2 regions of the Pseudomonas sp. GW821-FHT07F01 genome follow, and region 1 is predicted to be linked to the other one. Evidence: predicted binding sites of a transcription regulator. Region 1 holds the regulator's gene; the other holds the start of a gene.

Region 1 (5,666 bases):
GGGTGGCGGGCATGCCAACCATTCGCTGTTCTGGGCGGTGATGACACCCACCGGTGGCGGTCATCCCCAAGGCGCCCTGGGGCAAGCCATCGAGCAGCAACTGGGTGGTTTCGAGAGCTTCAAGGAAGCGTTCACCAAGGCCGCACTCACCCGTTTCGGCAGTGGCTGGGCCTGGCTCAGCGTGACACCGGAGAAGAAACTGGTGGTGGAAAGCAGCGGTAACCAGGACAGCCCGCTGATGAACGGCAATACGCCGATCCTCGGTCTGGATGTGTGGGAGCACGCCTACTACCTGCGCTACCAGAACCGCCGCCCGGAATACATCAACGCCTTCTACAACGTCATCAACTGGCCGGAAGTCGCTCAGCGCTACCAGGCCGCGATGGCTTGATACCTTTCCATCAAAACAAGATCTAAGGCCGACTATGGGCACTGAAACACTGGCAATCAGCAGCGGGCGAATGTTTCGTTATGCCTTCGGTTCGCTGTTGCTGTTGGCGGGCACGGCGTTGCTGGTGGCTCAAGGGTTGAGCTGGCTGAACCTGGAGCCGCGCTTGCTGCGCGCCTTGCAGGGCGGTTCGATCTGCGCGCTGGGCACGGCGCTGGGGGCGGTCCCGGTGCTGGTGATCCGGCGGATGCCGGTGGCGGTGAGCGACACCCTGCTGGGCTTTGGTGCCGGAGTGATGCTGGCGGCCACGGCATTTTCGCTGATCGTCCCCGGCATCGCTGCGGCCCAGGACCTGGGCTTGTCTGCCTGGGGCTCCAGCGGCCTGATCTGCGCCGGCATCATGCTCGGGGCCTTTGGCCTGTTCCTGGTGGATCTCAAGGTCTCGGGGGGCTGCCCGGAGGTGCTGGTGGGCACGCCAGAGCATCCGGTGATTGCCCCGCGTATCTGGCTGTTCGTCTTCGCCATCATTGCCCACAACATTCCTGAAGGGATGGCGGTGGGGGTGTCGGCCGGAGGCGGCATGCCGGATGCGGACAGCCTGGCCATGGGCATTGCCCTGCAGGATGTACCGGAAGGCCTGGTGATTGCCCTGGTATTGGCGGGGGCGGGGATGTCGCGGGTCAAGGCATTCCTGATTGGTGCGGCTTCAGGTCTGGTGGAACCGGTCTTTGCCTTGCTCTGCGCCTGGCTGGTGAGCCTGGCGCAGGTATTGCTGCCCCTGGGCCTGGCCCTGGCGGCGGGGGCGATGCTGCTGGTGGTCACTCATGAAGTGATTCCGGAGTCGCGTCGCAATGGCCATGACAAGCTTGCCAGCCTTGGCCTGTGTATCGGTTTCTGCCTGATGATGGTCATGGATACGGCACTCGCCTGAGAGCCGTATGGTGAGGGGCCCGCCCGGGCCTACTCGCCTTCGTCGAAGAAGTTGTTGATCAGTGCCACCAGCGCATCCATCGCTTCCTGTTCCTGCTCGCCTTCGGTCTTCAGGTGGATCCTGGTGCCCTTGCCGGCGGCCAGCATCATCATGGCCATGATGCTTTTGCCGTCGACCATGGAGTCCGGGGTCCTGCCGGCGCGGATCTGGCAGGGAAACTGCCCGGCCACGCCGACGAACTTGGCCGAGGCACGGGCATGCAGGCCCAGTTTATTGATGATCTCGATTTCCAGAGCTGGCATCGCGGGGTAGATCCTTTCAGCTAAGGTCGCGGTGGCGAACCTGGACGTTCTTCAGGGATTTTTGCAGGACCTGGCCCAGGCGCTCGGTCAGGTACACGGAGCGGTGGTGCCCGCCGGTGCAGCCGATGGCGATGGTCACATAGGCGCGGTTGCTGGCGGCAAAGCGTGGCAGCCATTTGAGCAGGTAGCTGGAGATGTCCTGGAACATTTCCTCGACATCGGGTTGCGCCGCCAGATACTCGGCCACGGGCGCATCCAGGCCTGATTGGGCGCGCAACTCGGGCTTCCAATACGGGTTGGGCAGGCAGCGCACGTCGAACACCAGGTCTGCATCTACCGGCATGCCGCGCTTGAAGCCGAAGGACTCCACCAGGAACGCGGTACCGGGTTCCGGCTGGTTCAACAGTCGCAGCTTGATGGTGTCGCGCAGCTGGTAAAGGTTCAGGTTGGTGGTGTTGACCTTGAGATCGGCCAGGTCGACGATCGGCCCCAGCAGTTGGGTTTCATCGTGGATGGCTTCGGCCAGGGAGCGGTTGGCGCTGCTCAACGGGTGGCGCCGACGGGTCTCGGAGAAGCGCTTGAGCAGGGTCTCTTCGTCGGCATCCAGGTACAGCACATCGCACTGGATATGCCGGCTGCGCACTTCTTCCAGCAATTCGGGGAAGCGCGACAGATGACTGGGCAGGTTGCGGGCATCGATGGACACCGCCACCAGCGGTTGCGCCAGTTCGGTGTGGATCAACGCACGTTCAGCCAGTTCCGGCAGCAAGCCGGCTGGCAGGTTGTCGATGCAGTAGTAGCCGTGGTCCTCGAGAACATCGAGGGCGGTGCTTTTACCTGAGCCGGAGCGGCCGCTGACGATGATCAAACGCATGATTACTGACCGTTTTGCTCGTCCAGAACGACCTGATACAAGGCTTCGTTGCTGGTGGCGCTGCGCAGCCGGTCACGGACTTCCTTGCGATCGAGCATGCTGGCGATCTGCCGGAGCAGTTCCAGGTGTGCATCGGTCGCGGCTTCCGGAACCAGCAGGACGAACAGCAGGTCGACCGGTGCGCCATCAATGGCGTCGAAATCGATCGGAGCGTCCAGGTGCATCAGCGCACTGATGGGCGACTCGCAGCCTTTGAGGCGGCAGTGGGGAATGGCGATGCCGTTGCCAAAACCGGTGGAACCGAGTTTTTCACGGGCAATCAGGCTCTCGAAGACATCCTGCATCTCCAGATCAGGCACTTCACGGCTGATCAGGTTGGCAATTTGTTCGAGGGCGCGTTTTTTACTGCCGCCCGGCACGTTCACCAGGGAACGGCCGGGGGTCAGGATGCTTTCAAGTCGGATCATGGGAGGGGAGTGTTAGCGACCCGTGCCTTGGAGAAGGTGGAGTTGCTTTTCCTTATGCTTTTTCAGTTGGCGGTCAAGCTTGTCCGTGAGCAGGTCGATTGCGGCATACATATCGTCATGTTCTGCGTTGGCAACGACCTCCCCACCGTGGATGTGCAGGGTGGCTTCGATTTTCTGCTTCAGCTTCTCGACAGCCATGGTGACCTGCACATTGGTAATCTTGTCGAAGTGCCTCTCCAGCCGGTCGAGTTTTTCGCCGATGTAGACGCGCAGGGGTTCAGTCACTTCGAGTTGGTGTCCACTGATGTTGACTTGCATACAGCTTCTCCTTCGTTGCCAGTGCATAACGCGGCAGGCTGGGTTGCCTGCCACCTAGACTACGTTTGAAAACGGCACCGGGCCCTTTTCAAACACACTCTGAAACGCTGTGGCCAGCCCTGCGGCTACATCAACCGCTTACGTTCGCTGGAAGGCGCGATCCCAAGGGATTCGCGGTACTTGGCGACGGTACGACGGGCTACCTGAATGCCTTGTGCCTCCAGTAAACCAGCGATCTTGCTGTCACTCAACGGCTTTTTCTGATTTTCCGCGGCCACCAATTTTTTGATGATCGCGCGGATCGCCGTGGACGAGCATTCACCGCCTTCCGAAGTGCTGACGTGGCTGGAGAAAAAGTATTTCAGCTCATATATGCCCCGTGGGGTATGCATGAATTTTTGCGTGGTCACCCGGGAAATCGTCGATTCGTGCATGCCCACCGCCTCGGCGATATCGTGCAGAACCAGCGGCTTCATCGCTTCATCGCCATATTCGAGAAAGCCGCGCTGGTGCTCGACGATCTGGGTGGCGACCTTCATCAGGGTTTCATTGCGGCTTTGCAGGCTCTTGATGAACCAGCGGGCTTCCTGCAACTGGTTGCGCATGAAGGTGTTGTCGGCGCTGGTGTCGGCGCGGCGTACAAAACCGGCGTACTGGGCGTTGACCCGCAGGCGCGGCACGGATTCCTGGTTCAGTTCCACCAGCCAGCGTTCGTTGTCCTTGCGCACTATGACGTCCGGGACCACGTATTCGGCTTCGCTGGATTCGATCTGCGATCCGGGGCGGGGGTTGAGGCTCTGCACCAGCTCGATGACCTGGCGCAGCTCATCTTCCTTGAGCTTCATGCGCCGCATCAGCTGGCTGTAGTCGCGGCTGCCCAGGAGGTCGATGTAGTCACTGACCAGGCGCTGGGCCTCGCCCAGCCAGGGCGTTTTCGCCGGCAGCTGGCGCAGTTGCAGCAACAGGCACTCGCCCAGGTTGCGGGCGCCGATGCCCGCAGGTTCGAATTGCTGGATGCGGTGCAGGACGGCTTCTATCTCGTCCAGTTCGATGTCCAGTTCCGGATCGAAGGCTTCGAGGATCTCCTCGAGGGTTTCGTCCAGGTAGCCCTGATTGTTGATGCAGTCGATCAGGGTCACGGCGATCAGGCGGTCGGTGTCCGACATCGGCGCCAGGTTCAGTTGCCAGAGCAGGTGGCTCTGCAGGCTCTCGCCCGCGGAAGTGCGGGTGGTGAAGTCCCACTCGTCGTCATCGCTGCTGGGCAGGCTGCTGGCGCTGGTCTGGTAGACGTCTTCCCAGGCGGTGTCGACCGGCAGTTCGTTGGGGATGCGCTCGTTCCACTCACCGTCCTCGAGGTTGTCCACCGTGGGGGCGGTTTCCTGGTAGGAGGGCTCCTGGATCTCGGTATTGGGTTTGGACTCGGTGTTGTCGGCCAGGGGGTCGCTGTTGTCGAAGTCGTCGCCTTCTTCCTGGCGTTCGAGCATCGGGTTGGACTCCAGGGCTTCCTGGATTTCCTGTTGCAGGTCCAGGGTCGACAATTGGAGCAGGCGGATGGCCTGTTGCAGCTGCGGTGTCATCGTCAGCTGCTGGCCCATTCTAAGGACTAGCGATGGTTTCATGGCAGGGGCTTAACACCTTATTTGCCGGCGCACATGCGCCATCCACTACAGGGCGCCGGAGCGCCAAACATAAGCAAATTATATGCCTGAAACTGAAGTGTTTGCCTAGAGCGCTGTAACAATAAAGTTTGTAGGGTTTTATTGTTCCCGGCGCCCTGGCGTCCAGCCCAACACATCAGCCCTTACAGGCGGAACTCATGGCCCAGATAGACTTCCTTGACCAGTTCGTTGGCCAGGATGGTCTCGGAGTCGCCTTCGGCGATCAGTTGCCCGTCGTTGACGATGTAGGCGGTCTCACAGATGTCCAGGGTTTCCCGGACGTTGTGGTCGGTAATCAGCACCCCGATGCCCTTGGCCTTGAGGTGGTGGATGATCTGCTTGATATCGCCCACCGAGATCGGGTCGACACCGGCGAAGGGTTCGTCCAGCAGGATGAACTTGGGCGCGGTGGCCAGGGCCCGGGCGATCTCCACGCGGCGCCGCTCACCACCGGACAGGCTCATGCCGAGGTTGTCGCGGATGTGGTTGATGTGGAATTCCTGCAGCAGGCTTTCCAGTTCCTGGCGACGGCCGGCCTTGTCGAGCTCCTTGCGGGTCTCGAGGATGGCCATGATGTTGTCGGCCACCGACAGCTTGCGAAAGATCGAGGCTTCCTGGGGCAGGTAGCCGATACCGGCGCGTGCTCGGCCGTGCATCGGTTGGTGGCTGACATCCAGGTCGTCGATCAGGACGCGGCCCTGATCGGCCTGGACCAGGCCGACGATCAT
Region 2 (5,666 bases), on a different contig from region 1:
GTTTCACCATCCAGGGCGGCCAATTGCTGCTGGCCCCACGCATGCACCTGAAGACCCCTGGCTACAAGTACCAGCAGTCGAAGTGCCGGGCGATCGACCCGAAGAAAATCGAGTGTCCTCTCGACAACCTGACCGTCTACACCTGGCCGGCGCCCATGAGCTTTACGCAGAATCTCATCGAGCAGCGCAACCTGAGCGAGAAGCACCGGCAGTTGCTGTCCAGGCTCCAGCCCATGCAAATCACGCCGCTGGGCAAGCAAGGCATGGAAGATCCCATCTGGGGCGTGCCGTTGTCACTGGCCAAGTAACACCAGTCCGGGGGTATGGGCGTCTCATCGAATACCGTGTCGAGCATGCGCTCGGGGGCCTGTTTGCCTGAATTCGGTACGCCCCCAGTGCAGGCCGGCCGACTGCTCACTTGCCCCTCCTGGCAATTGGAATACTGCGATGAATAAACGTGTCCCCGCCCTGATTTTCTCATCCGCCTTGCTGGCCGCATGCGGCCCCAACAAAATTGTCTACGACCTGCCTTCACCCAGCGGGAAATATCATGTGCAAGTACGCCAGTGCCCGCAAAGCGGATCCATCACTTGGAGCGAGAAGCTCCAGGTCTCGGTACTGGAATCCGGCGTATCGGCAGCCTGCCAATCTGCGGTGCAAGCCTTGGCTCAGTTCGACGCCAATGAGGCCGCAAGCCAGCTCCAGCTCGAATGGATTTCAGATACTGAACTCAGGGCCTGGCTGCCAGGCTTCAACCTCGACTACGGGCCATCATCGGCAACCTACAAACACGACAATCCGGTCAAGGTGACTTTCTCGCCCAAATAATGAGCGGTGGGTTTGCGAGGTATCGACTTACATCGAACGCTTCTCTACCCAACGTCGATATTGGCGGGTGCGAAAGGCCATGGCGAGTTGTTGCAGCACCAGCGCACGCAACGGCGACACGCTCGGATCGGTTTTTTTGGCCCGGCTGAGTTTGCGTAATTGATACTTGACCACCGCCATATTGGCCAAGGCCGCAATGGCCTTGTTTTTCCAGGTGATCGGCGGCAGTTGCGGCGTACTGTCTTTGCCCAGCAGCCAATCACGGGGCAGGTGCGGATCGATGGCCAGCGCCGTGCCGATCCCCACCATGTCCACGCCACTCTGGACGACCATTTCAGCGATCGGACGTCGCCGCACTCCCCCGGTGACCATGACCGGCATCCTGGCGACGGTGCGGATGTCACGTGCAAACTCAACGAAATAGGCCTCGCGCGCCAGGGTACGACCGTCACGGGCTTCGCCCTGCATGGCCGGCGCCTCGTAGCTGCCGCCTGACAACTCAACCAGATCCACCCCCAGCTCGTTCAGCAGTTCAACCACCTTCCGGGCATCGTCGGCGGTGAAGCCTCCCCGTTGAAAATCGGCAGAGTTGAGTTTGACCGCCACCGCAAAATCGGCAGACACCACGGACCGTACCGCCTTGACGATTTCCAGCAGCAGGCGCGCGCGGTTTTCCAGGGAACCGCCCCATTCATCGGTTCTTTGATTGGTCAGCGGCGAGAGGAACTGACTCAGCAGATAGCCGTGTGCGGCGTGGATCTCCACACCAGTGAACCCGGCCTGCTCACCCAGACGCGCGGTACGGGCGAAACGCTGGATGACATCATCGATCACACTCGCAGTCATCGCGTGAGGCGTTGCGAAACGTTTGGACATCTTGCCCAGGTCCAGCGGTATGGCCGAGGGTGCCCAGGTTTTCTGCCCGAGGTTTGCCTGCATCTGGCGGCCAGGGTGGTTGATCTGCAACCAGAACTGCGCGCCGCCGGAACGGCCAATCCTCGCCCAGCGCTTGAACTTGTCCAGTTGCTGCTCATTTTCCAGCACCACACCGCCGGGCCCGGTCATGGCACGGCCATCGACCATCACGTTGCCGGTGATGATCAGGCCCGCGCCACCCTCGGCCCAGGCCTGATACAGGCGCATCAGTTCTTCGGAAGGTGCCTGGTCGGCATCGGCCATATTCTCTTCCATGGCGGCCTTGGCGATACGGTTCTTGATGGTCGAACCGTTGGGAAGCATCAGGGTATCGAACACATTCATGGGGGTAGCCCTCAGTGGAGATGGAGCCACCTTAAGATTGAAGTGAACTTGAAGGTCAATAGCCTTTTTGCAACTTCACCCAAGAATCTTTACTCGATGTTCAAGGCACCCGAGCCGGGCAGCTTGGTCACCAGATCAGCCCCCAGCAGCTTGGCAGGCGTATAGGCACCGCCCGTCGGACGCACCTGCAACAGATGACTAACCACACTCAAGGCGGCATGAATCGTCAGGCTGTAGACGTTGGTGGTATACACCCGCGCGACCTTGCGATCGCCCCGAGCGTTACGGGCCTCGCCCCACACATAGGTGCCTTGGTCGGCACGCTTTTGTTCGTCCGGACCCACCACTGTCTTGCCGATGCGCTCCTTGAGCAGCCTCTGTACCCAGGACCACCCCAGCAACGGGCGGATGAGGTTGGCGAATCTGGCACCGCGGATCATGCCGGCAGAGCCCGGTATGAACACTTCGATATTGGGTATGCCGGTGGTGTGATAGGCCGTCGAGATATCGCCCCAGGGAATAGTCATCGAAAGTTTCTCACCGGCGCCGAAGTCGATACGCCGTACCCGATATGCCAGCGGCACCGAGACGATCCTACCGTCACGACGGACCTTGCCGCCCTGCGCCATGCCCTCGATGGAGGTCTTGGCAGTACCGGGCGAAAAGCTGGAACGGGAATCGAAGCCCAATGCCAGATGCGTGGCATCCGGCAGCGCGTCTTTCAGTGCGGCGGCGACACAATCGGTCGGGACTACGTCGAAGCCGACGCCGGGGCAAATGACCACCCCCGCGGCTCGCGCCCGCTCATTCAGGGATTGGGCATGTTCGAATACGGCGATCTCGCCGGTAATGTCCAGGTAGTGCGCACTGGCCCTCAGGCAGGCTTCGATCATCGGTGCCGCGGTGGCTGAAAACGGCCCCGCGCAATGCAGCACCAATCCAAGCCCCTTGACCTGCGCAAGCAAGCGCGCATCGTCATCCAGCCCGAACACCCGGGCTTCAAGGCCCAGCTCCCGGGCCAAGGTTTCGATCTTGTCGCGATTGCGCCCGGCCAGCACCGGCCTGAGCCCGCGCTTGACGGCGTCGCGAGCGATCAACTCGCCGGTATAGCCATTGGCGCCATAGATCATCCACTTCATCTGCGTATCCAGGTTGTCTTGCTGACTCATGCGTTGCTCCAGACTGGATTGATAACGTGCGTTATTGCCTTGCCCCTTACGCATCAGACGCTAGCGTTAAAGTCAGGTTGAGGGTCAAGCAGAAGTACGAGCGCATCCGCGGAAATTATTTGCCATCGCGGGGTTGACCTTAAAGCCAGGTTTAAGGTGAGCATGCGCCGAACTGCTCGCCTGATGAAGCCGGAATGATGATCAAGCCCCTTGTTTCCTGTGTATTGATATTGATAGGTGGTGCTTTCATGACAAGTGCAAATGCTCAGCCGAACTCCTCGATGGCAGGTTCCAGGGAGCACCAGATACTGGTGATCATGACCAACCACGCCAGCTATCCCTCACGCAGCGACACCACCGGGTTGTGGCTGACGGAGCTGACACATTTCACCGATGTGGTGGAAGCTGCCGGCTACACCACAGTATTTGCCAGCCCCAAAGGGGGCGCGGTGCCTCTGGACGAGCGGAGCCTGGGGTGGTTGTACATGGACAAGGCCGCCCGGCGGCATTTGCAGTCCGCAACCTTTCGCGCTCGGCTGCAGAACACGTTGCCGATCGCTGACGTGGACCCTTCCCGCTTCAGCGCCATTTATTTCACCGGGGGCCACGGGGTCATGTGGGACTTCCCCAACAACCCTGATCTGCGGCGCGTGGCCGAAACCATCTACAACCAGGGTGGCATCGTCTCAGCCGTGTGCCATGGCGTAGCGGGTCTCCTGGATCTGAAAGATGACCAGGGCCGGTTGATCATCAAAGGCAGAAACATCACCGGATTCTCTGATCGCGAAGAGTGGCTATCGGGAATGAAAAGCCAGGTGCCCTTCTTCCTTGAGGACCGGCTCGTAAGCCAGGGCGCGCGTTACCACAAGGGCTGGCTGCCGTTCACCTCATTTGCCCTGACTGATGGAAGGCTGGTGACCGGCCAGAACCCGCAATCGCCCCGGGCCGTAGCTGAAGCCGTGACCGCCGCGCTCTGCACGAGCGACGTAACTCGCTGCCCCCCCAGGGTCGATCCCGGCCCCTTGAAAAAGAGCGACTGAAACTCGCAACCGAGCTTTCGACAGCATTGCTGTTCAACCCATTTGCCAACGCAGCGTTGGCGGAGACGCCTGAAATGCCCAGTCCGACCGACACTACCCCCATCGATATCGCCGGCCATCAGGTGCCCGTCGTCAAAGGCGGCCTGTACGACCGCTTTCGGTCCAACCCGCCGCTATCGGTAATCGCCGCCGAAATACCAGGCGTTGATCTGAGCTGGTTCAAGAGCCTGGAAAAGAACAAGGTCGAGATAGGCTTCGAGTCGTTTTCGCCCAACTTCTACTACCAGAACAGCCAGGTTACGGCTGTCTATACGGCTGACCTCGACCGGCTCCGGGCGCTGATGCCGCCCGAACTGGCAGCAACGGTGCAACCGCTGCAGATCTGGCCGGGGCGTGGCCTGATCGCGTTCACCTCATATACCTACGAGCATTGCGATAACGACGCCTACAACGAGGTGGCCGTGTCGATCATCACCAACAAACCCGGCAAAGCCAACCTGGGTCCGCTCACATTGATTGGCCAGTCAATCTCGGGAGACTTCTGGGGTTACGTGCTCAAGTTGCCGGTCAATACAGAGTTGGCACGGGTGCGCGGTGTCGTCGGTTACAACCTGCCGAAGTGGCTGACCGGCATTGACCGCAAAGAGAGTGCGCAATCGGTGGTCTATGACATCACCGACAGCCAGACCGGCAAGCTGGACCTCTCCTTCACCGCGAAAAAGCTCGAGAAGTTATCCCGCAATGTCAAAATCATCACCAACAGTTTCACCAACCTCGATCACCAGGGCCAACTGGCCTACGGGTATGCTGTTTCCCGCCAGCTCAGCCACGGTTCCAGCCGTGACGCCGATGCGGCCATCCTCACATTGGGCGACGGCAGCCTGTCGAACTACATCCGCTCCCTGAAGCTGGGGAAACTGCTGAAGTACGAATACGTACCGCAGTTCCAGAGCGCACTCTATGCGCCAAAACCGCTCGCTACGCTGGTTGGCGAGCGCTGAGAGCCGGGACGCCCGTCAGGCCCCGTACGTCTGGCGGGTGGTTCTCTTCCTGGCGGCCCCTGCCGCACGCTTGCCCGAAGCAGGCGCCACGCCTTCTTCGCGCAAACGATTGATCAGCATTTGCGCATTGTCCGCACACGCCATGCCCTCGGGTTTGCCCTCGATGCCCTTGATGACCAGCAGCAGTTGCTCCTTGTTCTGGGCCAGCCGCTGCTGCAGGACTTCAATTTCCTCGACCTTTTGCTTGAGGCCACCCAGCAACTGATCGTGTTGCCAGCCACTGGCATTCATCGGCATCAACTGGCGGATTTCATCCAACGAAAAGCCCGCTGCCTGGGCGCCGGTAATGATCTCGAGAACCCATTCGG

The links. Region 1 encodes sigma-54, which starts transcription at its own class of promoters, with help from an activator protein. Its sites were predicted from a motif close to ANTGGCATNNANNTTGCTNT; they were not measured.
Region 2: the regulator sigma-54 is predicted to act here: its motif matches at 3,365-3,384, upstream of AC07R1_RS07025 (saccharopine dehydrogenase family protein).

The regions. Positions count from the first base shown of each region.
Region 1 covers NZ_JBWKQO010000007.1:231,676-237,341, forward strand. Annotated here, with positions in the region: gene AC07R1_RS26110 (superoxide dismutase) at 1-391, shown strand, start outside; gene AC07R1_RS26115 (ZIP family metal transporter) at 426-1,319, shown strand; gene AC07R1_RS26120 (HPr family phosphocarrier protein) at 1,349-1,621, opposite strand; gene rapZ (RNase adapter RapZ) at 1,638-2,495, opposite strand; gene ptsN (PTS IIA-like nitrogen regulatory protein PtsN) at 2,498-2,962, opposite strand; gene hpf (ribosome hibernation-promoting factor, HPF/YfiA family) at 2,975-3,280, opposite strand; gene AC07R1_RS26140 (RNA polymerase factor sigma-54) at 3,406-4,899, opposite strand; gene lptB (LPS export ABC transporter ATP-binding protein) at 5,082-5,666, opposite strand, start outside.
Region 2 covers NZ_JBWKQO010000002.1:156,811-162,476, forward strand. Annotated here, with positions in the region: gene AC07R1_RS07010 (hypothetical protein) at 1-308, shown strand, start outside; gene AC07R1_RS07015 (hypothetical protein) at 448-828, shown strand; gene AC07R1_RS07020 (NADH:flavin oxidoreductase/NADH oxidase family protein) at 856-2,088, opposite strand; gene AC07R1_RS07025 (saccharopine dehydrogenase family protein) at 2,178-3,257, opposite strand; gene AC07R1_RS07030 (type 1 glutamine amidotransferase domain-containing protein) at 3,452-4,297, shown strand; gene AC07R1_RS07035 (acetoacetate decarboxylase (ADC)) at 4,372-5,298, shown strand; gene AC07R1_RS07040 (MerR family transcriptional regulator) at 5,314-5,666, opposite strand, start outside.